Regions from separate parts of the Pseudoalteromonas shioyasakiensis genome, predicted to be linked through region 1. Evidence: predicted binding sites of a transcription regulator. Region 1 holds the regulator's gene; each other region holds the start of a gene.
The links. Region 1 encodes sigma-54, which starts transcription at its own class of promoters, with help from an activator protein. Its sites were predicted from a motif close to GTTGGCACGNNNNTNGNNT; they were not measured.
Positions count from the first base shown of each region.

Region 2: a site for sigma-54 is predicted at 5,768-5,786, ahead of flgJ (flagellar assembly peptidoglycan hydrolase FlgJ). Genes of this name have one in related genera too.
Region 3: a site for sigma-54 is predicted at 7,785-7,803, ahead of KQP93_RS03800 (EF-hand domain-containing protein). Genes of this name have one in related genera too.

Region 1 is NZ_CP077770.1:478,902-488,689, forward strand. Features, by position in the region: gene KQP93_RS02290 (YgiQ family radical SAM protein) at 1-1,007, shown strand, start outside; gene mgtE (magnesium transporter) at 1,210-2,568, opposite strand; gene KQP93_RS02300 (HPr family phosphocarrier protein) at 2,780-3,052, opposite strand; gene rapZ (RNase adapter RapZ) at 3,066-3,911, opposite strand; gene ptsN (PTS IIA-like nitrogen regulatory protein PtsN) at 3,912-4,364, opposite strand; gene hpf (ribosome hibernation promoting factor) at 4,368-4,655, opposite strand; gene KQP93_RS02320 (RNA polymerase factor sigma-54) at 4,683-6,179, opposite strand; gene lptB (LPS export ABC transporter ATP-binding protein) at 6,295-7,020, opposite strand; gene lptA (lipopolysaccharide transport periplasmic protein LptA) at 7,017-7,538, opposite strand; gene lptC (LPS export ABC transporter periplasmic protein LptC) at 7,528-8,082, opposite strand; gene kdsC (3-deoxy-manno-octulosonate-8-phosphatase KdsC) at 8,079-8,630, opposite strand; gene KQP93_RS02345 (KpsF/GutQ family sugar-phosphate isomerase) at 8,634-9,605, opposite strand; gene KQP93_RS02350 (calcium/sodium antiporter) at 9,609-9,788, opposite strand, start outside.
Region 2 is NZ_CP077770.1:2,769,999-2,779,786, forward strand. Features, by position in the region: gene KQP93_RS12875 (flagellin N-terminal helical domain-containing protein) at 159-1,118, opposite strand; gene flgL (flagellar hook-associated protein FlgL) at 1,465-2,697, opposite strand; gene flgK (flagellar hook-associated protein FlgK) at 2,700-4,748, opposite strand; gene flgJ (flagellar assembly peptidoglycan hydrolase FlgJ) at 4,762-5,730, opposite strand; gene KQP93_RS12895 (flagellar basal body P-ring protein FlgI) at 5,919-7,013, opposite strand; gene flgH (flagellar basal body L-ring protein FlgH) at 7,026-7,709, opposite strand; gene flgG (flagellar basal-body rod protein FlgG) at 7,725-8,513, opposite strand; gene KQP93_RS12910 (flagellar basal body rod protein FlgF) at 8,535-9,299, opposite strand; gene flgE (flagellar hook protein FlgE) at 9,460-9,788, opposite strand, start outside.
Region 3 is NZ_CP077770.1:799,017-808,804, reverse strand. Features, by position in the region: gene pdsR (proteobacterial dedicated sortase system response regulator) at 160-849, shown strand; gene pdsS (proteobacterial dedicated sortase system histidine kinase) at 849-2,975, shown strand; gene KQP93_RS03830 (hypothetical protein) at 3,088-3,258, shown strand; gene KQP93_RS03825 (hypothetical protein) at 3,309-3,518, shown strand; gene KQP93_RS03820 (DUF1543 domain-containing protein) at 3,683-4,183, opposite strand; gene KQP93_RS03815 (sigma 54-interacting transcriptional regulator) at 4,192-5,535, opposite strand; gene KQP93_RS03810 (hypothetical protein) at 5,538-6,065, opposite strand; gene KQP93_RS03805 (HAMP domain-containing sensor histidine kinase) at 6,067-7,524, opposite strand; gene KQP93_RS03800 (EF-hand domain-containing protein) at 7,837-8,064, shown strand; gene KQP93_RS03795 (hypothetical protein) at 8,074-8,301, shown strand; gene KQP93_RS03790 (EF-hand domain-containing protein) at 8,405-8,638, shown strand; gene KQP93_RS03785 (EF-hand domain-containing protein) at 8,643-8,876, shown strand; gene KQP93_RS03780 (amidohydrolase) at 8,970-9,788, shown strand, end outside.

The DNA of each region.
Region 1 (9,788 bases):
GTTGTTCTTTCTGTTCGATTACAGAGCACGAAGGGCGTATTATTCAAAGCCGTTCTGAGCAATCAATTATTGATGAAATTGAGCAAATTCGTGACAGAGTACCGGGCTTCACTGGGGTTATTTCTGACTTAGGCGGACCGACAGCGAATATGTACAAGTTGCGCTGTAAGAGTAAAAAAGCAGAGAGTACGTGCCGCCGTTTATCATGTGTTTATCCAGATATCTGTAAGCACATGGACACGGATCACACCCCAACCATTGAGCTTTATAAAAAAGCCCGTGATGTAAAAGGTGTGAAGAAAATCTTGATTGCGTCTGGCGTTCGTTATGACTTAGCTGTAGAAGACCCTCGCTACGTTAAAGAGTTGGTTACCCATCACGTAGGCGGGTACTTAAAAATTGCGCCTGAGCATACTGAAGATGGTCCATTGTCTAAGATGATGAAGCCGGGCATGGGTGCTTACGATAAGTTTAAAGAGTTATTTGATAAATACTCAAAAGAAGCGGGTAAAAAGCAGTATTTGATCCCGTATTTTATTTCTGCTCACCCAGGGACGAAAGACGAAGACATGGTGAACATGGCGTTGTGGTTAAAGTCTAATGACTTTAAGCTTGATCAAGTGCAAAACTTTTATCCATCGCCGATGGCCAATGCAACGACGATTTATCACACTGAGATGAATTCGCTGCGCAATATTAAGAACAATACTGAGCAAGTGCCTGTTCCAAAAGGCGCACGCCAGCGCCGCTTACACAAAGCGATTTTACGTTACCACGATCCTGCTGGTTGGCCGATGATCCGTGAAGCACTAAGAAAAATGGGCAAAGCGAATCTAATCGGTAAAGGACCGAACTGCTTGGTACCAGAAGAAGGCCGCAATGAGAAAGCAGCTAAAGGAAAGGGCGGTAAAGGCCGTGCGGCACTGACTCGTCATACCGGTTTTAGCCAGTTTAAAAAGGCGAATACCAAACCTAGAGTCGGTAAAAATAAGCAGCGCGCAAAGTAAATATGTAAATATAAATACGGCCCTTAAAGGGCCGTTTATTTATATCAATTCGCTTAATTGAGTGGTCTATTTTGAAGCAATAAAACCTCGTTGATAACAGGACAAAAATTTCGTTATTTAGTTGTTCTAAATCAGAAATTTTTAACGCAGGTAGCGACAGGTTTAATCCCTCAAAATGATTAAGTATTATTGCGAATTGGTATTAGATCAATAACCAAGTCGCGGTGCCTAAAAAGGCAAAGATACCAACAATATCGGTCACGGTTGTCAGTACTACACTGCCGGCGAGGGCTGGGTCTATTTTCATTTTCTTAAGAATTAGCGGAATACTCGCACCCGCAATACCAGCGGCAACTAGGTTCATGAACATTGCAAAGGCCAGCACTGCTCCGAGCTTAAAGTCCCACTGCCATAGGGCAACCACACCAGCAATTAATATCGACCAAATAATGCCATTCAGTGCGCCAATCGCCAGCTCCTTGAGTAACAAGAAGCGTTGGTTGGTTTGGTTGATATGACCAACCGCTATACCACGAATAACAAGAGTTAAGGTTTGGCTACCCGCAACCCCCCCCATTGAAGGGACGATACCATTGAGCACCGCCAAAATAGGCAAGATTGCTAAGGTGTTTTCGAAAAAGCTTGCCACAATTGCTGCTAGCAATGCGGTTAATAAGTTAACCCCAAGCCAAATAGAGCGACGCTGCGAACTTTTCAGTACTGGCGCAAAGGTGTCTTCTTCGTCGTCAAGACCCGCGAGGCTTAGCATGCTGTGCTCTGCATCTTCACGGATTACGTCAACGATATCATCGATGGTAATACGACCAAGCAAGTGAGCGTTATCATCAACAACAGGAGCTGAAATCCAGTTGTGACGTTCAAACAGCTGCGCCACATCACTTTCATCCATAGAGATTAGGATTGACTCACAGTCTTCATCCATTAAATCACGGACAATTTTATCCGAAGGACTGGTCAGCAATGTAGTTAACGAGAGCGCGCCTAAAAAGCAGTTATGCTTATCAACTACGTATAAGTCATCGGTACCTTCTGGTAGCTCCCCTCGTAAGCGTAAATAGCGTAGCACCACATCAAGGGTAACATCAGGACGAATGGTGACTGTATCGCTGTTCATCAAGGCACCGGCTGAGCGCTCTTGATAAGAAAGTGCTTGAGTTGCTCTTTCTCTATCTTGCGAGTCCATGGCACTGACTACGTCTTGATATACGGTATCAGGAAGACTACGTAAAACCTCACCTAAGTCATCGTCGTCCATATCTTCAGTGGCAGCAGCAATGTGCTCAGGCTCCATCTGGGCAATAATGCCAAGACGTACATCTTCAGAGAGTTCTTCTAGAACATCACCACGGACATCTGGATCAACCAGCTGCCAAAGCATACGACGAATTTTATGGGGAGAAGATTCAAGTAAAAGGGCTGTATCACAAGGTGCCGTTTTGGCTAACATACCGCGCACTTGAACAAATTGACCACTATTGAGTGACTTGGTCACTTGTTTGAGTTGTTGTAGTGGGTAATCTTGTTCAAAGGCTTCTGGCATTGGCGTCCTTACAACTGAAAAAAGTTTAAATAGGCTAAGCAAATACAGCATAGTTGCTTTGAAGTGTATTTGCAGAGATATCGTCGCACTGCGATAAATTTATTAAGAGTTATGTAATTTAGAAAAGCGAGCGATATAAAAGTAGGATATTTAAAGGGAATTTTAAATATCCGAATTAAGTTTACCGTAAACCTTGAAGTCTTAGCAAATGCTATTCTTGCTCGTGGAAGCGTTGTGCTATTAATTCGCCGATTGCCGTTAATGCAGCATCGGCGTCAGGGCCTTCGCATACAACGCGAACTTCTTTACCTTGACTACTTTCAAGTAGCATTAATGCTAACACGCTATCGCCTTCAGCTTCTTTATCATCTTGATAAAGCGTAATTTTGGCATCAAACTGCAGTGCTAATTGCGCTAAAACAGTAGCAGCGCGAGCATGTAAGCCAAGTTTATTTTGAATTAAAAAGGTATCTTCAGCGTGCATTGTTGGTGCCTAATTAAATGTCCTGTTCGCGATGGCGAATTTTTACATTAGCATGAGTTTTAGAAAAGCTCTCACCAATTGTTTGCGCTAAGTAAACAGAGCGATGTTGGCCACCGGTACAACCAATAGCAATAGTCAGGTAACTGCGGTTATTACGCTCTAAGTGCGGTAACCAAGTTTGCACAAATGTTTGTATTTGCCACGTAAATTTTTGCACTATGCTGTGGCTAGCTAGGTAATCTTTGACTGGTTGATCAAGGCCAGTTAGTGGCTTTAAATCAGGTTCCCAGTGTGGGTTAGGTAAAAAGCGTGCATCAAAAACGTAGTCAGCTTCTTTTGGAATACCATGCTTAAAGCCAAACGACATAAAAGTAATAATCAGCTTTTTATCTTTTTTACCTAAAATCTTTTCGCGAATTGATTCTGCTAACTGATGAACACTTAGATCAGTGGTATCAATCATAAAGTCAGCGCGAGTGATCAGCACATCAAGCAGTATTTTTTCTTGTTTAATGGCCAGATCAAGCGGCAAAGAGTCAATGGATAGTGGATGCAAGCGGCGTGTTTCTGAAAAGCGCTTGATCAGAGTTTGGTCATCACTGTCTAAATAGAATAGCGTTGGGTTTGCGAAACCTGGCAGGTACTCAAGAATATCATTAAATTCTTGCTGCTCTTTCGGTAAGTTACGTACGTCGATGCTGACCGCTATTTTATCGTAGTTATCAGACACACTTCGTACGAGCGAAGGAAGTAGATTAACTGGAATATTATCAACGCAATAATACCCTAAGTCTTCCAGTACTCGTAAAGCGACCGATTTACCTGAGCCTGAGCGACCGCTGATAATTATTAATTCCATTTATGCCTCTGCTGATATGACCTGAAACAGTTGCTGATCGGTAGTTGCACTACGCAGCTGTTTACAAAACTCTTTATCTTTAAGTCTATCAGCAATTGTTGATAAGGTCTTTAGGTGAAGCTGACAGTCACCATCTGGTACGATGAGTGCTACAAAAATATCAACCGGGCGATTATCAATTGCATCAAAATTAATAGGGGATTCACTCACTATCACAAAAGCATGAGGTTCATCTGCGCCACTCATTCGGCCATGTGGAATAGCAATACCTCGGCCAATGCCGGTGCTACCTAGTTTTTCTCGGTTGAGTAAAGCATCTAGGATATCTTGTTGCGATAAATGAGGAAGCTGCTGGTGAGCCAGTTCGCTGATATATTCAAGAATTCTTTTTTTGCTATTAAAAAGGACCGCAGCTTTGCTGCAGTCCTGGTTAGTAAGTGAACTTAGTTTCATAATTTAATGTCGAGCTAATTTCTCTTTGTGTTTAATGACTTGGCGATCGAGTTTATCGATCAGTGAGTCAATGGCTGCGTACATATCTTGATGTTCTGTAGAAGCGAATAACTCGCCTCCGTTTACATGTAAAGTTGCTTCTGCTTTTTGGCTTAATTTTTCTACATCTAGAATGACATGAACATTATTAATATGGTCAAAATGCCTTTCTAGTTTCGCAAACTTGGTGTTTACATAGTCTCTTAATGAATCTGTGATTTCTACATGACGACCAGTTAAATTTAGTTGCATAAGCATTTTTCCTTCTATGTAAAACGTCTAAATCAGACTCTTACGCTGATTAGACGGAGGTATTGCTAGAGACTCACGATATTTTGCAATTGTACGTCTAGCTACTTTAATTCCTTGCTCAGCCAATATATCTGCAATTTTGCTATCACTCAATGGTTTAGCTGAGTTTTCTGCAGCGACTAACTTCTTGATTAAAGCGCGTATTGCTGTAGAAGAACACTCACCACCATTTTCGGTGCTGACATGGCTTGAGAAGAAATATTTCAACTCAAAAATACCCCGTGGGGTATGCATATATTTTTGCGTTGTTACCCGTGAAATCGTCGATTCATGCATTTCGACCATTTCAGCAACATCATTTAGCACCATCGGCTTCATTGCCTCAGGGCCATGCTCAAAGAAAGCTTGTTGTTGTTGAACGATACAGTTGGTCACTTTTAATAGCGTATCGTTACGGCTTTCTAAGCTTTTAATAAACCACTTAGCTTCTTGTAAGTGAGAGCGAATAAATTGGCTGTCGCTACTTGATTTAACAGAGCGAGACATCGCCGCATATTGGCTGTTCACTCTAATCTTTGGCATACAGTCTGGGTTTAACTCGACTACCCAGCGACCTTTTACTTTTTTTACTGATACATCAGGTATGACGTACTCAGACTCTTCGCGCACTATGCTATCCGCAGGCTTAGGATTTAAGCTGTGGATGAGCGTCATCACTTCTTTAAGCTCGTTTTCTTTAAGCTTAGTCTTTTTCATCAAAGTTCGATAGTCGCGACTCGCTAATAATTCGATATGCTCAGATAAAACCATTTTAGTTTCAGCTAAATATGGCGTATTAGCATCGAATTGACGTAACTGAATGCACAGACATTCTTGTAAACTGCGTGCGCCAATACCAACAGGATCAAATAACTGAATTCTTTTTAAGACCGCTTCGACTTCATCAAGTTCGATTTCTTCTTCATCGCTATTTTGATTAAAGCTTTCGACGATATCTTCACAGCTTACCGTTAAAATACCTGATTCATCGATAGCTTCTACAATTGCCACAGCAATCGCTTCATCAGTAGGGCTAAATGGCGTGAGCTGTAATTGCCACATTAGGTATTCGTGAAGGGTTTCGGTTGATGCACCCTGATAGATTGATTCATCTTCAGGCATTGGCCCTGACGATGTTGAAGGGGCGGCACTCATGTACTCATCCCAGGTAACATCCATAGCTAAGTCATCGCTTACGGTGTCTTTATTGAGAGCATCACTACTTTCTTGCTCGTATTCGCTAGGAGCTTCTTCGGCAGACGCGCTGACTTGCACATCGTCAGATTCAGCTTTTTGCTCATTCTTGCCGGTGCTTTCTTCGTTGTAATCCGCTTCTTCCACTTCAAGTAGAGGATTACTATCAAGCGCTTCTTGAATTTCTTGCTGGAGATCCAATGTACTGAGCTGCAACAAACGAATAGCTTGTTGCAGTTGTGGAGTCATTGTAAGTTGCTGGCCCATGCGCAGCTGTAATGATTGCCTCATGTATCCCTAACAATCCTTTTTAAGTTATCGATAACTGTGCAAACACAGTTAAGTCATTATCGATTTATTGTCATTGTTATAAGTCTAGCAGATGCTCTAGTCGCTGGCGTAATGGTTACAGCCTGAATTGCTCGCCTAGATATACATCGCGTACAGTTTGGTCTGCTAATACGTGCTCAGGTGTGCCTGATGCAATTAGCTCCCCATGAGAAACAATGTAGGCTTTTTCACAAACATCAAGGGTTTCTCGAACATTATGGTCAGTAATTAGTACACCAATACCACGATTTTTTAGGTGCTCAATTATTTTCTTTATATCTAACACTGAAATTGGATCAACACCAGCAAAAGGCTCATCTAAAAGGATAAATTTAGGATTTGCGGCTAATGCGCGAGCAATTTCAACACGGCGGCGTTCACCACCTGACAGCGCCATACCTTGGCTATCGCGAATGTGTTGGATGCTAAATTCATCGAGTAAGCTATTTAGTGTTTCTTCGCGACCTGCTTTGTTTAGATCTTTGCGAGTTTCTAAAATAGCCATCAAGTTTTGGTACACCGTTAACTTTCGAAAAATTGACGATTCTTGTGGCAGATAGCCGATACCTAAGCGGGCACGATTGTGCATTGGCAAAAGGGTAATATCGTTATCATCAATGCTGATTTTACCTTTGTCGCTTGGTACTAAGCCTACAATCATGTAGAAGGTGGTGGTTTTACCTGCGCCATTTGGGCCAAGCAAGCCAACAATACTGCCTGCCTCAACTTCAAGACCGACATTTTTAACCACTTGACGGCCTTTGTAGCTTTTAGCTAAAAGCTCTGCTTTTAATGTGCTCATGGTTGGCCTTTATTGTCTTTTTTATTTTCAACAGGTACTAAAATAGTGTGTACACGATCTGTTGAATTTTCGTCTTTTTCAGCACTGATCAGCTGCTGTGCCATATCATAGGTAATGCTTTTTGCTGTTACTTTTTGACCTGCTTGAGTAACTTCAGCTTCACCGTTTAAGGTTAAGAAGCGTTTTGCAACATCATAACGAACTTCTTCGGCGCTGGCGCTCATCACGGTGCCATCAGTTTGTTTTTCTTCGAAGTAAGCTGGTGTGCCTGTGGCAATAATTAACTCTACTGTACCTTCGGTGTCGCCGCCATGTGCTTCAAGGCGCTCTGCGGTAATACGACGATTACCATGCACGATCTCTACGTTACCTTCGAATATGCCAACGCCATCTTTTAGTTTCCCTACTTGGCGATCTGAGCTAATGCTAATCTGAGCGCCAGTTTGCTCGGCAGCTGCGCCCGAAAAGGCAATCAATAAGCTTGGGATCAGGAGTAATTTCTTCAGTTTATTGGTCATAGTATATGGTTCGTGTATGGTTAGTTAACTCAACAATTTCGGTTTTTAAATCGGCTTTTAAGCCTTTACCGGTAATCTTTAAATTCGGTCCTGTTAGTGTCACAGGTTGCTTTGAAAACATGGTCATTTTATCAATATCGACATTAATGTTTTCTGCTTTTATATCTTCGATCATACCGTTATGGGTTAAGTTTTTAGCAACTACATCCCCTTCAAAAATCAGCTGATCGTTTTCGTACAATGTGGCTTCTTTGGCTTTTACTTGCCAAACCTGCTGGTCGCCATAAATAGTAAAAATAGGTTGCTCAAAAAAGGTAAACCCTAATTGTTGATACAACTCCATTTTAGCAGCAGCCACTTTATGACTAATTTTGCCTTGCTCGTCATACGCTGTTTGCTTTAACGCCACAGCAGTGTAATCAGGTGTTGCGATGATCTCGTCTTCACTAGTTATTGTGTCTGTTGATTGGTTAAAGTACGGGTACCATAACCAGACCATGCAACAAACAAAAACAATACTCAGTAAAATACGGGCTATATTCATGCGCTGGTTCCATCGCTAGTTAACGGCTTACCGTTTTCTAACATCAGTAAATCAGTTAATTCACGCACAGCTCCAAAGCCACCTGGTAATAATGTGGTGTAATGAGCCAGCTTTTTAATCAGTGGGTGTGCATCGTTTACAGCAACAGCAAACCCTACTTTTTCCATTACTGGTAAGTCTGGACCATCATCACCAATATAGGCAATTTGTTCATCGGTCAGCCCCAGTTTATCTTTTAACTCTTGATAAGCAATCAGCTTATCTTCTTGTCCCTGATAAATGTGCTGAACAGTAAGGCTAGTCATTCGCTGCTGAACTATTTGTGAATGGCGGCCAGTAATCACTGCCACTTCAAAGCCACTATTAATGAGCGCTTTAATACCAAAGCCATCTTTAGTATTAAATGCTTTAAGCTCTTCGCCATCATTACCTAAATAAATTCGGCCATCAGAAAAAACACCATCTATATCACAGATTAGCAATTTTACTTTTTGTGCGCGCTGACTCACATCAGGGCTAAGAGGCTGGTATAGCTCGGCGAATGTCATTGCTTAAAGAACTCCTGCTTTTAATAGGTCTTGCATATTAAGGGCACCAATTGGCGTATTACTTTGATCTACAACAATTAAACCATTGATACGTTTACGTTCCATAATATTTAGAGCTTCAGCTGCAAGCATGTCAGGGCGAGCAGTTGTACATGAACGGGTCATCACTTGGCTAATTGCAGTGCTATGGATATCGATGCGCTGCTCTAAAATACGGCGTAAGTCACCATCAGTGAATAACCCGGCTAATTTTTCATCAGCACCAATAACCGCGGTCATACCAAGGCCCTTAGCTGACATTTCGATTAGTGCATCTTTGATGCTTTGGGTTTCGCTAACGATTGGCGTGGCATCGCCTGCGTGCATCACATCATCTAATGTAAGTAATAAACGTTTACCTAAGCTGCCACCAGGGTGCGAAAGCGCAAAATCATCGGCAGTGAAACCACGGGTTTCAAGTAGCGCAACCGCCATTGCATCGCCCATAACCAAGGTTGCTGTGGTACTTGCAGTTGGCGCAAGGCCTAACGGACATGCCTCTTGGCTTACTTTAATGCACACATGTACATCAGACAGTTTTGCCATGGTTGAGTCTGGGTTGCCTGTGAGTGAAATCATCTTTGCGCCAATGCGCTTGATAACAGGAATAATGCTAAGTACTTCGCTGGTCTCACCTGAGTTCGAAATGCACATCACTACATCATCACGGGTGATCATGCCTAAATCACCGTGGCTTGCTTCGCCTGGGTGAACAAAAAATGCCGGTGTGCCAGTACTTGCAAGAGTCGCCGCAATTTTATTACCAACGTGGCCTGACTTGCCCATACCAATCACAATAATACGACCAGTACATTGGAACATTAATTGGCAAGCGTTATCGAAATCTTGATTTATATATTGCTCAATTTCTTGTAAGGCTTGTGCTTCAATTTCGAGTACGCGCTTACCCTGCGCGATAAAGCTAGGTTGTGTCATTAATTATCCTACTTGGCTGAAAATATAGCCCTGATATGCAATAAATGCGACTAACAAGAAGCCACCTTCTACTCTATTGATACGACGAGCACCTTTAAAGTTCAATGACATGGCAATCAATACAATCGTTGCTGCAATCATGATAAGTGCATCGCGGTTTGCCGCAGAAGGGTCAATAATCGA
Region 2 (9,788 bases), 1.5 Mb from region 1:
ATTTTATGTTCTTACAAATGTTAGAACGCTACTGTCAGGATTTTGAGCGCCTCCGCTTTATAATCCTATCTTAGCGCCTTTGTTAATACCCCATTAGACAAAGGCGCTTTTCTTTTGAGTCAAAGTTTTGACTTCACTTTAACTCAAATCCCCAACTATTAACCTAGTAAGCTTAATGCCGCTTGAGGACGTTGGTTAGCTTGGCTTAAAATTGTTTGGCTAGCTTGTTGTAAGATTTGCATCTTAGTTAAGTTCGCTGTCTCTTGAGCAAAGTCTGTATCTTTGATGCGTGATTTCGCAGCACTAAGGTTTTCAGCAATATTCGATTGGTTACGAATAGTTGATTGGAAACGGTTTTGTACAGCACCTAACTCAGCTCGCTTTTTATCAACGACTGCAATTAGAGAATCCATACCAGCAAGAACAGCTTGTGCGTTTGCTTGAGTAGATACACTTATATCCGCAGCTTTAAAAGTGCCTTCAAATGTATAACTATTAGCTGCACCTGAAATTGCACTCACGCCGTCAGCTAATTCAGTAAGAGTATTACCAGTTACACCTGCAGCAACACCTGCGATACCAGAGATAGTGAAACCACCATTTGCTTCTAGACTATTTGTCGTTGCACCCACAGTTTGCATGCTGAAGTCGATAGTTTGCACTGCATCAGCACCTACTTGGAACTTCGCATCATAAGTGCCATCTAAAAGGTTTTGACCACCGAAAGTTGTATCACTTGCAACACGGTTTACTTCCAATGAAAGAGAACGCATTTCGTCTTGAATCGCTAGACGGTCTTCATCTGTGTTTGAACCATTCGCCGCCTGTTGAGCTAGTGTACGCATGCGTTGAAACATTGACGTTACTTCGTCTAGTGCGCCTTCAGCTGTTTGGGCTAAAGAGATACCGTCATTCGCGTTACGGTTACCTTGGTTAAGACCGTTGATTTGTGATGTTAAACGGTCAGAAATTTGTAGACCTGCCGCATCGTCTGCTGCGCTGTTGATTCGCATGCCTGATGATAAACGCTTGAATGAAGTATCAAGTGAGTTACCAGAATTCATTAATTGTCTTTGTGCGTTTAATGAACTAACATTTGTATTTACATAAAGTGCCATGATATTTCTCCCGAAGTAAACTTATCATTTACTCTTAAACTTACTCTAATTAAGCTGTAGCAGTTGTTTGCTACGTTGCTTGGTTAATTAAGTTATCGGTCCGGTCAAAAAATCCTTTAGCGAATTTTTAAACAATTTTTATTTTTTTATTTAACGCCTTGTATTAAAACAAAAAATATCTTTAAATTATTTTAAAAACTGCTTTATTGGCCCAACAGAATCATTCTTTTAAATATACTTTGAGAGCTCATAACACTACAAAGAGTACGCTTAAATAGGTTTTTAAAAGGAAAGTTAAGGAAGGTTTTGAAGGTTAAGCTCATTAAATGAGCTTAACCTTAGCAAATTATAAGTAATCAAATAATGAAAGGTTAGCCAAACGGCCAAATGTTGCCTGAGCCGCTTGCAGTGAAGTTTCTTGTTTAGTGAGTTCAGTAATTGCTTCTGCCATATCAAGTTCAACAAGCTCAGCTTTCGCTGCTTTATTACTTGTATCTAGATCACCATTAGATCTTTCAATTTTCTCAGCTGTATTTAAACGCCCACCTAAACCTGCCTGAACAAGTGAAACCTGGTTTTTAGCATTATTTAGCTGTACAACAGCATCTGCTAAAACCTGATCAAACTCTTCTTGCGTTAAGTTAGGGTCAGTTAAGCCTGCAATAAGATCATCCAGAGTATTCAATGCATTTTCTTTTTGCGGTGCTTCAAGATCAACATCAACTTGGCCGTTTGCAACAGGCTCAATGTTCACCTCTATACCTTTATAAACGATTTTTCCGTTTTCAAAGCTGCCACTATCAATCGTTACACCTGCTTGCTGTACAACAAATGTATCTGGTGTGCCTGTGGTAGTAATAAAGCTTAGTGTATTAGCGTTTGCCGCTGCGGCAGGATCTGCGTTGTAATTTGCCTGATGGAATTTATCGAAATCAGCTTGTTCAGTAACATATACTTTTGAGCTTGTTATTCCGCCCGAAACGGTGCCATCGTTTGAGGCAACATTTAGGCGTGCGTCTACTTTTTCGAATGTATCAAAACCATTGTCACTTGATTTGATTTCTACACCTTCAGCCACTTTGATTTTGTGTTGCCCCTGATCGCCACCATATTCATAGCGACCAGACGTACTGTTGTAACTATAAGAAGGGGTATTATCTTGGTAACCCGAAAAGATAAATTTACCGTCTTCAGTCTTAGCATTCATAAGATCAAGTACTGTACTTTGTAATGCTTTAACTTCTTCAGCAATACCTTCACGGTCGATATCACTATAGGCACCATTACCAGCTTGAATAGATAAAGTATAAGCAGACTCAAGCGCACCTTTAATATTTTGCAGCACACTTTCTTCTGTTGTCAGGCGGCTATTCAGCATAGTAATGTTTTTTGTGAACTGTTCATTACCCTGAATGCGATCGTTATAAAGTAATGCGCGAGCCGTAGCCGAAGGGTCTTCAGCAGCAGTTAATACGCGCTTTTGAGTATTAACCTGCTCTTGTGCCTTATTAACATTTTGCTGTGAGTTAAGAATAGAATTCAGGTTATTCTTATACATCATGTTATTTGAAATACGCATAATTACCTCGCCGCACTTAATAAGGTGTCAAAAATAGTACGTGCTGTTGAAAGGACCTGTGCTGATGCTGCATACGATTGTTGAAATCGCAGTAAGTTAGCTGCTTCTTCATCAAGGTTTACACCCGATAGCGATTCATACCAAGCTTCAGACTGATCAGCCAATGCTGTAAAGGCCGCACCATTCGTTTGGGCTTGACTAGTCACTACACCAATATCAGTGACAATGCCTGAATAGGCTTGATTAAAGGTTTTATGATTATCGGCTGTACTACTTGCTTCAACATTTTGACGCACTAGCTCACCATTTTGTAAATCGGCCAATAGCAAACCATTACGGTTATCATCAAAACCACCGGTGTTAAACTCTAATGTAAAGGTGTCGCCAGTAGCAGGGGAGCCTTCAATATTGAAGTCAAAACCGTAACTATCATAAGGCGCCCCTGCTTGAGCAAGAATATTCTCAGTAGGTGGTGTAATGGTAAAGGTCGATGTACCGTTACCATCTGTAATTTGATACTCGTTAGCATTCGCCGTTTTCACTAACGTGATATCGCCATTCGCCAAACTCGGTGGAGGACCCACGGTAATACCCGTTGAGTTATCAATATCAGACACTGTGCCAGCAGAAATACTTGCATCACTGGTATTATTGATATCGTTCGCAGTTCGAATAGGCGATGCTAACGCTAGGTCTTCAGGGCGCTCAGTTGCAAGCTCTAGACTCGTTGCAGCCTGAGAGTTCAACTTCACCATAAATTGGTCATCAACACTTGGTGGGTTACTCATATCGAGAGTTATTTCTAAGCCAAACAGATCTAAGCCACTATTTGTAGGGTTATCTTTTAAATTGACCTTACCAGTCACTGGATCAACGGCTGCTGTAGTAAAAATATCATTACCGCTGGCATCTTTAATCGTCTCGCCTTTATAATCAACGGGGTAAATTTCAACTTCATTCGTATTACTGTATTTCACAATAAAATCACTTGCTGGCAATTCGCTGCCTTTACCTGGTTCAACCGTTGCCGTCATTGTTGATGTACCCGTATTAGCTTGATAACCGAACGCATCAACCGTTGGAATAGCAAAAATATCACCACCAATTTCACCATTAGCGTCCATACCTAAACGGTTTTGCTGATTAAAGGCGTCGGCTAATGATAAGCCCATTTGACCAAGCTGGTTTTGCGCAGGCACTAAAATATCGTCACGAAATGCCAGTAAGCCACCAATTTTGCCTTTCAATTTACTCACATCAACTTCAAGCGGCACGGCTTTGCCACCGTTTACATCAAGTTTTAATTCTTTAAAGTTCGGATCAGGATCGCCACTGAATGAAAACAGGTTAAATGTGCCACTTTGCATAACAAGAGCTTGACCAGAGCCTAAGTACACTTGTTTTTCGCCGTTATTACCATCGAGTGTTTCAATATCAATCAGCTCTGATAAGTCACGAATTGCTTTATCACGTTCATTATATAAACCACTTGATACTGACTCACGATCAGTACCATGAACCGAAGCAATCTTGGTATTTAAATCACTGATATTTTGGATCAGGTTATTAGCTTCATCTGAAAAGATTTCTAGCTGCTCATTTACCACTGCTTTTTGGTCAACCACAATGCTCGACAACCTGTCCATTTGATCAATCAAATTTTGCGCATCCGTCATGACCAGTGAACGAGCGACTGTTGATGACGGTTGATTTAAGCTTTCTTGAACATTATTAAAAAACGAGTTTACGCTCGTTGATAAGCTGTTTGACTCTTCTGAAAACAAGCTATCTACACGGCTTGCTTCAGTTACAAACTGATCAAAGAATGCTTTATTTGAGGTATCTCTATTTAATTGCTTTTGCGCAAATTCATTCAATAAGCGATAAGTCTCACCACGACCGACTTGGTTGTCGATCATGGTTGTGAACTCGGTACGCTCACGCACATAGCCCTCGGTATTAACGTTGGCGATGTTTTTACTGGTGGTTTGTAAAAGCTCAGAGTTAGCTCTTACACCGGCATTTGCTATGTCATATAAGCTAAATGACATGAGGGTCTACTCCTTAACGTACCAATGAAGCAGCGACGCTTTGAAGCTCAACGCGCTTCAATACCTGCTTAATTTTATCGGCATAATTTGGATCAGTTGCATAGCCTGCTTTTTGTAACGAATCTAAAAAGGCTGCAGGCTCTGCGGTATTATTAAGTGCTTCTTGATAACGTGGGTTTTCATTTAAAAAATCCACAAAGTCGTTCACACTATCTTTAATCGATTGATAAGAGCGAAAACTTGCTTGCTTTTTAACTGGCACACCTTGTTCAAATTCAAGCGTGACTTTGCTTGCTTTATCACCTTGCCAGCTCCTATCCGATTTAATATTGAATAAGTTGTTACTACTTGTGCCATCAGCTTTACTGATGATGTGTTTACCCCAGCCCGTTTCAAGTGCTGCTTGAGCAACCATCACAGCTGGATTTAAGCCAATTTTCTCAGCCGCATTTTTAGCGTGCTCCCAAACAGAGCGAATGAAAGACTCAGCATCTTCAAAGCGGTTTTCTGTTTGCTCGTTCGCTGATGTATCCTCGACAGCTTGTGGTTTAGCCTGAGCCTCAGTAGTGCTATCAAGGACACCGCTTGCGCGTTTATCACTAGCAAAATCAGCCGTCGTTCTTAGTACAGAACCTGGTGTAAACTCTTTACCGTCTGGCGAGAGCTGCTGAACAATCAAGTCAGCTAGACCCAACGAGCCATTTGATGAAAGCTCAACCGACATTTGTTGGTCATGCATCTCTTCAAAAAATTTAACGCCGCTTGAATTAAATGGGCTGTCTTTATCTTCAAACGCTTCATTTGCTTTACGCATACTTTTAAGCAGCATCTGAGTGAAGATAGATTCAAATTGTGCCGCCGCTTTTTTCAGCGCCTCTTTTGACGCATCGCTAGAGGCATCACTTTTTAAGGCATTTTGACGTAATGAGTCTAAGTTGCCTAAATCAAAAAAGTTTTGCTTGTCGAGATGATTAGTATCCATCAGCTTTTTGACACAATAGTTAATAATGAAAATTAGAATGCAAAAATTGCGCCAACAAAAAACTTTATAGATTGGCTAATAACTGATACAGGAATGGAGTAACTTCAGAGCCAAGATTTTGGCTGATGTTTATATGCTGAACGATTAAGGTATAGAAACAAAAAACGCGCTCGAAAGCGCGTTTTAATTTAAATGATAACCAGTTGCCCGTTTATCGCGCCCGCTTCTTTTAAAGCTTCTAGGATTGCCATTAAATCACCCGGTGCAGCCCCAACTTCATTGATTGCACGCACGAGATCATCAAGATTAACACCCGGGTTAAATACAAAAGCACGTGAATCATCTTCGTTCACATCAATAATACTTTGATTGGTAACGGTAGTTTCACCATCACTTAAAGCATTTGGCTGTGACACATTTTGCTGCTCAGCAATGGTGACCGTTAAACCACCATGAGTAATAGCCGCAGGCTGTAGCTTCACATTTTTGCCAATTACTATTGTGCCTGTGCGCGAGTTAACAATAATTTTTGCTGCTGTGTCTGCTGGCTTAAACTCTAAGTTTTCAAGTGTCGACAAATAAGCAACACGTTGAGATGCATCACGCGGTGCTAACACGCGTACTGACGCTGCATCGATTGCCTGAGCGCTATCAGGACCCACTAAATCATTAATCGTTTGCTCTAAGCGTTTAGCCGTTGTGAAGTCTGGGCGATTTAAATTAAAAGTAATGTAGTCACCTTGCATAAACGGGCTCTTAATAGCACGCTCTACAATGGCACCGTTTGGAATACGGCCCACTGTTGGTGTGTTAATAATTACACGGCTACCATCTGCTCCTTCCGCACCTAGGCCACCAACGACTAAGCTGCCTTGTGCAATCGCATAGGTATTGCCATCAACCCCTTTTAGGAAGGTTTGTAATAAGGTACCGCCACGTAAACTACCCGCACTACCGATAGACGACACCGTGATATCAATGGTTTGACCGGGTTTTCTGAATGCTGGTAATTCTGCATGTACAGCCACAGCTGCAACATTTTTAATCTTAGGTTTTAAGCTATCAGGTAAAGTGATACCAAAGCCATTCAACATGGCTTTAAAGCTTTGTTGAGTAAATCGGCTTTGTTCACCTGTGCCGGGCAAACCGACAACCAAACCATAACCCACTAATTGGTTTGAGCGAACACCCTCAACCATAGATACATCTTTGACTCGCTCAGCCTGTGCAGAAAACTGCAGGCTAATTAAGCAAAGAGCGATGATGTATTTAAACCCAGTCATGACTTTATTCCTCTAAAATGGGAAAAGCGAACTACTAAAGAAACGAGACAGCCAACCTGCACTTTGCGTTTCTTGAATTTGCCCTTTACCTGAGTATTGAATTCGCGCATTAGCAATACGGTTTGATGTGACCGTGTTATCTGCTTGCACATCTTCAGGACGAACTAAGCCTTCTAAGCGAATAAACTCTTCACCTGTGTTCAAAGTAAGCCATTTTTCACCGCGAATAACCAAGTTTCCATTAGGTAAAACACGCATCACATTGACAGAAATATCGCCAAATAAGCTATTCGATTGGTTAGACTTTGAATCACCTTTAAACGATGCTCCTGAACCAATACCAAACTGAATGCTATCACCGCCAATGTTAACTGGATTGCCACCAAGCCCAATAACAGGATCTAAACTAGCGTCCGTTTCTTTGTCGGTTTCGGTTTTTGCCGCTTTGGTGGCTTGCGTTGATTCTTGCAATTTAACAGTGATGATATCGCCAGCGCGCAATGCCTTTTTATCTGAGTACAAGTCATCTGCTGAATAACTATCAAACAACGAACCCGTTGGAACCATTGGCTCTGTTGTTGGCTCCGGATACATAGGCGCATAGTAAGGGTCATCCTGAACCACATGATGATTTTGCGTTGTCATACAACCACCCAGCATTAATGCTGCCGATGTGACTAAGATAATATTACGCATGCTGCCTCCTAGCCATTAAAGCTGTTGATTGATGTAACTAAGCATTTCATCAACCGCTGAAATCACTTTTGAATTCATTTCATAAATTCGTTGTGTTTCAATCAAGTTAACGAGTTCTTCTGTTACATTCACATTAGACGTTTCTAGTGAACCTTGAACCACAGTACCTAAACCATCGATACCTGGGTTCCCTTGCACAGGTGCGCCACTCACAGCGGTTTCGGTGTACAAGTTTTGCCCCATAGGCTCAAGACCTGATGGATTAATAAAGTCACTAATTGTTAGCTGACCAATTACCACGTTCTCTGCTTGACCTGAAATACGTACCGACACTTCACCGTCTTGCGAAACAGTAATTGATTGTGCATCGTCTGGTACGTTCATTTCTGGCTGTAATGGAAAACCCGCGCCCGAGGTCACAATGCGGCCATCTTCGTCAGTGGTGAATTGACCATTACGTGAATAGGCAATGTTGCCATCTGGCAATTGCACTTCAAAAAAACCAGGACCTGAGATCATCCAGTCCAATGAATTTTCTGTGGTAAGCATGTTACCTTGTGAAAAGTTCTTTTGGTTAGCTACCACTTTGGCACCTGCACCAAGCATTAAACCCGATGGCATTTCAGTGTCTTGAGATGAACGACCACCTGGTTGATTGATGTTTTGATATAGTAAATCTTCAAATACGGCGCGGCTTTTTTTGTAACCGACCGTGCTGGCATTCGCGAGATTATTTGAGATCACCGAAATATCGGTTTGCTGGGCGTCAAGCCCGGTTTTACTGATCCATAATGCAGGATTCATAACTCTACCCTCTCAGTCATCTTAAACAATGCGTAACAGCTGATCTTGACGCTCGTCGAGCTCTTCGGCTGTTTTCATTAATTTAACTTGTAATTCAAATTGGCGTTGATTGCTGATCATGTCGACCATTTCATGTACTGGGTTTACGTTCGACATTTCAAGCGTACCCGACAGTACTTTTACGTTTGGTGAAATATCACAAAAACCACAAAGGTCATTGACCAACATGTCTTCTTTTGGTCGAAATAAACCGTCATTACCTTTTTCAAGCTGAGTGTTATCAGCCTCAATCACTTTTAAGCGATCAACCACTTCCAAAAAGTTTGCTGGCGCTCCTTGTGGGCGAACCTGAATAGCACCGTCTTCACTAAACTCAACTTTCTCGATAGGTAATGGCAAAATGATTGGACCACCTTCGCCAATTACTTGACGGCCGTGGCTAGTGATCAACGCACCATCTGGAGTAATGTTTAATGTGCCAGTTTTGGTGTACGCCTCATTGCCTGATGCATCTTGTACACTCAACCAACCACGGTCACTCATCGCGATATCAAGCTCGCGGCCAGTTTCAACAAAACCACCCGATTCCATATTAGATCCAGGGCGTTCTTGCATTGCAAACACCCTAGATGGCAGACCTTCACCGAAGGCTTGCATAGAGCGAGCTTGTGCAAAATCAGCTTTAAAGCCAGTGGTGTTAGCATTAGCAAGGTTGTTGGCCTTGAGTTCAAGACCTCGCAAACTTTGCTTAGCACCCGACATGGCAATGTAGACCATTTTGTCCATAACATTGACTCACTAAAAATACGATAACTAAGAAATGCAATAAAAGTGCCAAAGTAAAATTGACGCTAAAATAGAAGAGAAAAATGAATAATTAGAATGAAAAAAGGCTGCCAATAGAGGGAGCAGCCTTCGTGTCGGATTAAGCTTAGAGCCGTTAAAATTAACGGATCTGTAGGATGTTTTGCTGTAGTGTTGAGTTAACCTCAAGCGCACGTGAATTTGCTTGGAAGTTACGCTGCGCACTAATCAAGTCAACAAGTTCGTTAGTTAGGTTTACGTTTGATTGTTCAAGCGCAGATGAGTTAATTGAACCCAATGTACCTGAACCTGGTTCGCCAGCAATAGGCTCACCTGACGTTAAACTCTTCTTCCAAGAAGTATCACCCACTTGTTGTAAACCCTGTGAATTCGAAAAGCGTACCATGGCAACTTGACCTAAGAATGAAGTGTCACCATTACTGTACGAAGCAACAATTTTACCGTCAGAAC
Region 3 (9,788 bases), 320 kb from region 1:
TGGAGCTATTAAAACAAGTCGAAATGGCAATAAATGGGATCAAAAAAGGCAAACTGCTGAGCAATTGTGGCAGAAAAATGGCAATCGCGTTTTTGCCAGTACGCAAGGCAAAAAATTAGGTATAGTTCGCTATAGAAAGAATTTAAGTAAGTATTAACAATGAAGAAAATAGCAATCGTTGAAGATGAAACAGCAATCCGCGAAAACTACACTGAAATGCTCAGCGCTCAGGGCTATCAGGTTGTAGGCTTTGCTGACAGAGCCAGTGCTGAACTAGCATTTAGTCAATCTTTACCAGATTTAGCCATTGTTGATATTGGCCTTGGCCATGAAGTGGATGGTGGTTTTTTACTTTGCCAAACATTACGCAGCCTTTCTAAAACCTTACCGATTATATTTTTAACCGCACGCGATAGCGAAATTGATACCGTATGCGGTCTGCGCATGGGAGCAGACGACTACTTAACCAAAGACATCAGTATGGCGCATCTTGCTGCTCGAATTGGCGCATTGTTTAGACGCCTTGATGCCTTCGATCAACCCGCCGATCAAACCGCTCTTTTGCATCGCGGCCCGTTAAAGTTAGATACCCAGCGCATGCAAGTTTTTTGGCAAGAACAACTGGTTGATTTAACTGTGACAGAATTTTGGATGGTGCATTCACTTGCACAGCGTCCTGGCCATGTAAAAAGCCGCAACGAATTAATGAGTGATGCGAAAATTTATGTTGATGACAGCACCATTACCTCGCACGTAAAACGCATTCGTAAAAAGTTCATTGCTTTAGATGATGCATTTGACTGCATTGATACCGTTTACGGTATGGGTTATCGCTGGGAGCAAGCTTAATGCTGCGTTTGGGGCTTAGAACAAAGTTTATTTTCTTATCCTGCTTTTTATTTTTATTGCCTTGGCTTGGCTATGAGTATGTTTGGGAAATGGAAAAGTTCTTAAGACAAGGGCAAGAAAAAACCTTGGTGGGCACCACCCGTGCACTTGCAACCGCATTACATGAGCGCCCTGCTTTGTTTGACTCACAAACCAACTTTTTAGATCAAGTTGTAAAAGGCCGAGATTTATATGCCTATAACCTAAATAACCCGATTCAACTTGATGGTAAATTGTCGGAATGGCAGCCTTATCAAAGCTTATTTTGGCATTATGACAAACGCTATTTACAGGGGTTAAGTAATGAGCATCAAGATAGTGATCTAAGTTTTGATCACATGGTAGGTAAATACGAAAACTACCTTTATGCGGCATTTAAAGTCACAGACAGTTCGCTGGTGTATCGTGCTAAAAATGTGCTTAGCTTTACCCGCAATGATCACTTACAGATCATGTTAAAAACACCTGAAGGTGAATTTAAAAGTTATGTGGTGGCCGCACGTCAAGATGGTTGGGTTAATGCCTTTGATGCCACAACACAAGAACCTGTCACAAAAATCCAAGGCTATTTTAAAAGCACCAACACGGGTTACAATATAGAGCTGCGTTTTCCGCTTTCGATGCTAGGTAATAAGCTCGGTTTTGCGATTGAAGATTGGGATGAAGACAAAGTTGAGCCTCAACTTATGTCGACCTCAAACCTACAAAACCCCAATGATATCGGCTCAGTTTTAGTGCCTTCACCAGAAATTAACCGTATTTTGAAAGGCATGGGCCACAGTGGCAGCCGAATTTGGGTCGTCGATAACCATCACCGTGTACTTGCACAATCAGGCTCAATTCATCATGCCGATGGCGTTTGGGCAGACGGCCTAAAAGAGGAGCCTGCAACAACATGGTGGCAACGCTTTGAGCAAGATTACTTACACCCACTTTACTATAAAATTTTAACTCGCCCAGAAAATGAGTTCATTGATACCTTACATGATGTCGCTGCGATGCAAGGTACTCATATTGCCAGTGCTTTAAATGGTAAACCTGCATCATCATGGCGCTTAACTCCAGATAACAAAGCCGTTATTTTATCCGCGGCCTACCCTATTTGGATCCAAGACAAAGTCATTGGTGCAGTAATCGCAGAAGAAACCACCAATGGCGTGCGCACCCTACGTAATAAATCGTTAGAAAAGCTCTTTAATGTCATTTTAGCGGTGATGCTTGTAGGCACTGTGACGCTATTCTTTTTTGCTTCAAGAATTTCCAGCCGTATTCGCCGCTTACGTGACAACGCCGAGCAAGCCATTGATGCCCAAGGGCGGATCACCGGCAAAATTACTTATGCCGATTCGAATGACGAAATTGGCGACCTTTCTCGCAGCTTTGCCAACATTGTTAGCCGTTTAAGTGGTTATACTGATTATTTAGAAAATATGTCATCACGACTCTCCCATGAACTGCGAACGCCTGTGGCTGTTGTACGCTCATCACTTGAAAACTTACAAATGCAGCCACAATCTGAACTGAGTCAAAAATACCTCGACCGTGCCAGTGAAGGGGTTGAGCGGTTAGGTAAAATTATTACCACCATGAGCGAAGCAACGCGTCTGGAGCAAAGTATTCAAAACGCCGAGGCAGAAGAGTTTGATCTAACCAAGGTGATCACTGGCTGCATGCAGGGCTATCAAATAACCTATGGTGAAAGCCTATTTACTTTGTCGCTTTGTAAAGAGCCGTTAAATGTTAGTGGCGCTCCAGAATTTATCGCCCAATTACTCGATAAGCTCATCAACAACGCGCTTGAGTTTAAAACCCCGCAAAGCACAATTTCAGTCAGTTTAACCAAGCAAGAGCAACATGCATTATTAACAATTAGCAACCAAGGGCCTTTGCTCCCTGACGGTTTAGTTGAACACATTTTCGACTCAATGGTTTCGGTGAGAAGTCAGCAACATCAGCAGCAGCCCCACTTGGGTTTAGGTCTCTATATTGTAAGGCTTATTTGTGATTACCATCACGGTAAAGTATTGGCAGAAAATTTAGCTGATGGCACAGGTGTTGTGTTTACTGTGGAACTGCCTATTAAATAAGCATATTTGCGTTACATATGATTACAGTTTAATGACTGGGTATTCACCGATAATTCAGATTACAGGACGTAATATTTGTAATACAAAAGGCAAATTATTTTTGGAGGGCATCATGCGATCTGGATTACAACGTGAAGAGATTGAGTTCATTATGGGGCTATTTAGCTATAATGAAACAACCGATAAACCAGCGGCTCCAAAAAAGCAGCCTGTAAAAGCTGACACTAAAAAAGTTGATACAGCGCAATATAAAGCAAACTACAAAGCAACTTATTTGACCTGAGTAAGGCGAGATCATTACAATGGCGCACCTTTGGAATATAACGCCTTGTAATGAAAAAACACTCACCTAAAAAAGAACTGATTTTACTGCCCGTTTTGTTCGTGGCTATTTTGCTTTGTGTTGCAGGTCACTTCCTACTCCAACCTAACTACCAAGACAGCCATACCGTTGAGTATTTACTCGCTGCACTGCCATTTGCCTTGTTTGGATTGGTGATTATCGCCTTTAAAGTTGCCAGTAAAAACGATAACCAAGAATAGCTTATACCAATTCGCTTAATTAAGTGGTCTATTTTGAGGCAAGAAAACCTCGTTGATAGCAAGGCAAACATTTCGTTATTTAGTTGTTCTAAATCAGAAATTTTTAACGCAGGTAGCGACAGGTTTAATCCCTCAAAATGATTAAGTATTATTGCGGATTGGTATTACAGAACGTGATAGCCAAACCAATCAGGCTTCATTTCTTGAGCTTGCCCGCTTGGCGTTAATTTTATTGATAAGTTGCTATCTAACAAATCAATCGCAAAACAATCGTCTACATCGTGTAAGTCATCTTTATGAAGATGAGTCATTCCCGCCAATAAAGACTCTTTAGCGCGTTGCTTTGCTTCTTCACTGCTACGCGCAACGTACAATGCAAAATCATGTTGCTCCGCAAGACTATCTGCTCTATAGGCACCTAAGTTCACAAAATATAGTTTTTCAGCTTGGTGATGCGCAGTATCAACCACTTCGACCTGATAGCCATCAATGTGCTTAATTTGCATGTAACTATCCATATGTACATTGCTTTTATCACCCACCCATTGTGCTTTTAATTTTGAATAGGTTTGTTCAATGTTATCGCCTACGACAAATCGAACGTCGTGCATTTCAATGTGACAACCTTGAATACGACCGCCCAGATAGACTAAAAAAAGCGCCATGTTTTTCCTTATATTAAGCTTTCAACATTAATGTTGTGCTTTTTAATTAATTTATAAAAATCTGAGCGATTACGTTTCGCAAGCTTTGCGGCTTCAGCAACATTACCCGCTGACATTTTCAGCGTATTAATTAAATAGTCTCGCTCAAATTCTTTTTTTGCATCATTTAACGAAAGTGGCTCAGCAATACTAACATTACTATTTAATGCACTCTCAACTAACTGAGCAGCAATCACTTTACCCGGTGTAAGGGCTACAACTTGCTCTATCACATTTTGTAATTGACGGATATTACCCGGCCAGTCATAGCGAACCAAAGCATGCATTGCATCGTTGGCAAACTGCTTTTGCTCTTGCCCCATACGTTTAGCAATTAGACCTGCAAAATGCTGCGCTAGCAAACTTATATCTTCTCGGCGTTCACAAAGCGGAGGCAGTTTTAAGTTCACCACGTTTAATCGGTAGTATAAATCTTCACGGAACTGCTGATTACTAATTGCCTCTGGGAGGTTCTTATGAGTCGCCGACACCACCCGCACATCAATTGGGATCTCTTCTTGAAAGCCCACTGGGCGAATGGTTTTCTCTTGTAAAACCCTCAGCAGTTTTACTTGTAAATTTAGCGGCATATCACCAATTTCGTCTAGAAAAAGGGTACCACCTTGTGCTTGTTGAAACAAACCTTGATGGTCTTTGACTGCACCTGTAAATGCGCCTTTTTTATGCCCAAATAATTCAGACTCTAAAAGCTCTCCCGGCACAGCGCCGCAGTTAATTGCCACAAATGGCCCATCACTAACATGGCTGTGTTGATGTATCGCCTGTGCAAGCAACTCTTTACCGGTGCCGCTGGCACCTGAGATCAACACATTCACTTGCGTTGGACCAAGCAATTTAACTTGCTCAAGTAAATGCAACATCGCCCCGCTACGGGTGACAATATTGGTTTGTGTCGGTGTTTCATCACCGTGTACACCATGGATTTCGATAGCTTTGGCAAGGCTGTCGAACAGCTCATCTTTATCAACAGGCTTGGTAATAAACGCAAATATACCTTGCTTCGTCGCTTCTACTGCATCAGGTATCGAACCATGTGCTGTCATCATAATCACCGGCATCGAAGGATAGCGACTTTGCAATTGGCGATGCAATGCCATGCCGTCCATTTCATCCATTCTTAGGTCGGTGATCACCGCATCATAAGTTTGATTTTTTAGCGTTTGTAGTGCCTCAATGCCACTTTCAACCGTGCTTACCAAGTAGCCTTTAGACTCAATTCTAATCGCCAGTAACTTTAATAAACTCGCATCGTCATCTACTAATAAAACCCGTGGTTTTGTTACTTCATTCATGGTTACTGCTCCTTGGTTTCTTCACGTAGCAGAAGTTGTTGTTCGATAGTCGCAAGCGACGATAAGGTTTTTTCCATTTCATCACTTAGCGCCTGTTTTGCTTGTTTTGCCGCTAAATTCTGTTGTAAATATTGCTTTTGCAACCAAAGATACTGCTTAATATCATCTGGCCAATAAAAAGCATGGTCACTTTTTTCAAGCTGACTAAGGGCTTTTTCTGGCTCTGAAGCAGCGAGTAAACAAATCGACTCAAATAGACGTTTTAGCTCATTTTCACCAACATAATTTGCTTTCTCAGAGCTTGCTTTAAAGCCACCGCACTTGGCAGCATGCCAAGCAATGACTGTACTTGCAGGCGGATATAACGGCTCACTTTTCGGCCGAGGCTTTGGATTTGGTTGCCCTTGAGGTTTCGCATCTGTTGTCGGCTCTACTTGCTCTGTCTCGACATGCTTTTGCGTGATCGTGCACCCTGTTATAAAAAGTGTGCCTATAACAAGCATAAAACTGGCTTTATTCGCTAAGCCCATATCAGTTAACTCCTTGGGTTAATTGAATTGGTAAAATGGCTGTAAATACACACCCTTGTGGCTCATTATCTGTAATAGAGAGCTTACCGTTTAATTGTTCAACGGTTTCTTTAACTATGGTTAAACCGAGCCCGCTGCCCATTTCAGTATGTTGTTTTGCATTCTTGCCTTGGTAAAAAGCTCCAAACACAGCGGCTTTTTCAGTATCCTCTATCCCTACTCCTAAATCGCTGACACTCAAAATTAACTGCCCCTGTTTTAAACTTGCTTTTATTGTCACTGACTCGTGTTCCGGCGAAAACTTTAGCGCATTTGAGGTAAGCTGAATAAGCACCATTTCAAGTAGTTCAATATAAATAAACAAGGCTTTATTTGGTAACTCGTTCACCCACACAATGGATAAGTCACGCGCTGATAACCGGTGCTCAAAATGACGCTCAATTTTATTCATCATCAAGTTAAAGTTAAGCTCGCTTAGGCTTTGCTTACTTGTGCGAATAGCGTTGTAACTTAACAGGCTTTCAATCATAGCTCTGAGTCGCATCATACTTTGCGTTATTAGCTCAATAACGGCTTGTTGCTCGCTATTAATTGGACCAACAATTTCATCTGCGAGTAAGTCTGTGCCTTCAACCATAGAAGCTAGGGGCGTTTTTAATTCATGTGTCACATGGCGTAAAAATGTATCTTTTTGCTGCTCAAGCATATGTAGCTGTGCTTGAACCCACTCTAGTTTGTTACCTAATTCAACTAACTCTGACGAGCCTCGAACTTGAATTTTTTGCTGCCAATGGCCTTGTCCAAGTTTATCAATAACATGTGTGAGCTCTCTGAGCCGTCCGCTGATCCGCCAAAGAAACCCGCCCCCGACCAATAACGTGAGTGGAATTAACGCAACTAACCAATTAATAAATGAAGCTTGAAGTGCTTTTAATTGCTGCTGATTTTTTGTGATGCGCAATTCATTTTGCTCTTTGAGCCAATTTGTTTGCTCACTGATAAGCTTACTAGCAGGTGCAAACAGCTCACCATCTTGTTTTTGTTCTATCAATAAATGTTGATGCGCAAATTGTAATACCTCAGCTAATTGCCGCCACTGCGAGATATAATCATCGGTTGGGCTTAAGAATATAAGCTCATCAACACTTTGCAGTGACGATTGCCACTTGTTGGCAATCAAGCTATCGAGGGATTCACTTTTAAGCACCCAGTTTTGTCGAGTTGCCCTTTCTAGGCTATTTAAGTCTTGTTTGAGGTTGTTAAATGCTTTGGTAATTTCGTAATTGTCACCGACGATTTCTTGAGTCACTGCAAGCTGCTTATTGAGCGCATTTAAAAATAGAATCACCACCAAAGATAACGGTAGTAAAGACAGCAAAATGCTACAGACGAACTGGCCAATAAGACTAGGTCGCCAATTGAGTAACTGTTTTATTTTTATCGCTACTGTATTTTGCATATTCACTCTCAACATAATTTCAGATGCTGATTATTAGTGAACAAACTTAGACACTCGCTGAATCCGACCTTAAAAAGTACTGATTTTTACCCAAAAACCGATACAAAGTTGCTATTTGGCAACAGACTAACTCATTGAAATAAAATGGATAAACTTTTAACACCTGAAAATCGTTGCAAAAAAGACACAACACCCTGTAACTATTTCGCATTTAAAACTACAGAAAACCAATAAAACACTGATAAATAATGGTTTTTAATATTGGCATTGATTTTGATAAGTACTAAGCAAATTAGTTTTTTAGGACACAAAATGAAAGTAACGGCCCAGGTAGCCAGTCTGCTTATAAGTATCTTCTCGGTAAGTAGTTATGCACTTGATTTGCAAACAACGTTTAACGAGCTTGATAAAGACAGTAATGGTTTTTTGAGTGAAGCAGAAGCATCTGAAGATGCATTATTGCATGGCAATTTTACTCAAATTGATAGTAACCAAGATGGCCAAATTTCATTTTCTGAGTTTCAGTCGTTTATTCAATAGGAGATTGTAATGAAACAACTTTTAGCTGCATTTTCACTGATGTTTTTAGTTATCAGCGCTACCGTTTTAGCATCACAAATGGATGTTCGATTTGCTAAATTTGATACAAACGCCGACGGCGAGATTTCATTAACTGAAGCAACCAAACACGATAACTTACTTAAGCAATTTGCCGATCTGGATGAAAACGGCGATCAGGTTTTGTCTGAACAAGAGTTTGAAAAATTCAAACCTTAACGGCTTAAAGTGCTTGCCATAATCCCAGAGGGAATGTGTAAACGGATTTAAATTTTGGGAGTTAAATTATGGCAAGCACTTTTATTTATAAAGGAGAGTAATTATGAGAATTTTCTGGCTTGCTTCATGTACCTTAATTACTATAAGCTTCAATAGCTTAGCATTGGATGTAAAACAACGATTTGATCACCTAGATAAAGATAAAAATGGTTTTTTATCTTTGCAGGAACTGTCATCACAACCGCACTTGCAAAAACGCATAGCGCAATGGGATACAGATAAAGATAAACAAATCTCGCTCCTTGAGTTTAAACACTATTTAACAAACAAGAGTTAAAGTAATGTCAAAATTAACCTTTGCCAGCCTAATTTTATATTGTGTATCTAGCACAGTGAGTTTTGCTGCAGATAGTATTGGTGAAAAATTTAAACAACTTGACCGTAATGATGATGGTTACCTGACTCGTTCAGAGTCTGCCAGAGACCCAGCTTTGTGGTCACGTTTTAAAAACTACGACAGCGATAAAGATAATAAATTATCGCTCAGTGAATTTAAGATCTACGCAAGCAAATAAACAGTCCATGTTAACTATTTAATTGCTGCTGAGTTGCAGTTTACTGCAACTCTGATACTGTTTTCATAAATCAATAAAAACTATTAGAAGATTATGAAACTTATCATCAGCCTACTAGCAACAGCTTCGCTTAGCTGTTTTGCCAACACCACAGTTATTTACAATGTAAATGGCTACACGCCTACCTACAAGGGCGAAACTCAACACTTTTCAGCACTGGTTTTTAAAGACGGTAAAGTCGTAAAAACAGGCAATGACTCAATTAAAAACAGCTTCCCTGACGCCACCTCTATTGATGGTAAGCAAGCCACGTTACTACCTGGTTTAGTCGATGCTCATGGCCATGTAATTGGTTTAGGGAATAACCTCTCACAACTTGATGTCAGAAATACGAACTCGGCAGATGAGGTTGGCAAAATGCTGGCTGAGTTTGCCAAAGATAAACAAGGTTGGATCATTGGTCGCGGTTGGAACCAAGAGCAGTGGCCTGGCGGTGAGTTTCCAACTGCCTCTAATTTAGACAAATATGTAAAAGACAAACCTGTGGTACTTTCTCGCGTTGATGGCCATGCTGTGTGGGTCAACTCAAAAGCCATGGAGCTTGCAGGTATTGCTAAACAAACTCCCTCTCCTGCTGGCGGTGAAATTTTAAAGCTAGATTCTGGCTTACCTTCAGGGGTATTCATCGATAAAGCCGAAACACTTATTACCCAGCATGTACCAAAAGCAAGTCATACCAGCATTAATACCGCTTTAGATAATGCAGGCACACACTTGCTGAGTTTGGGCATTACATCAACCCATGATGCTGGTATCGATTACGACACATGGCAAGTGTACAAGCAGCGCTCTGAGCAAAGTACTCTTCCTGTCAGAATCGTAGCCATGCTAAGTGCAGCCGATCCTCAGCTA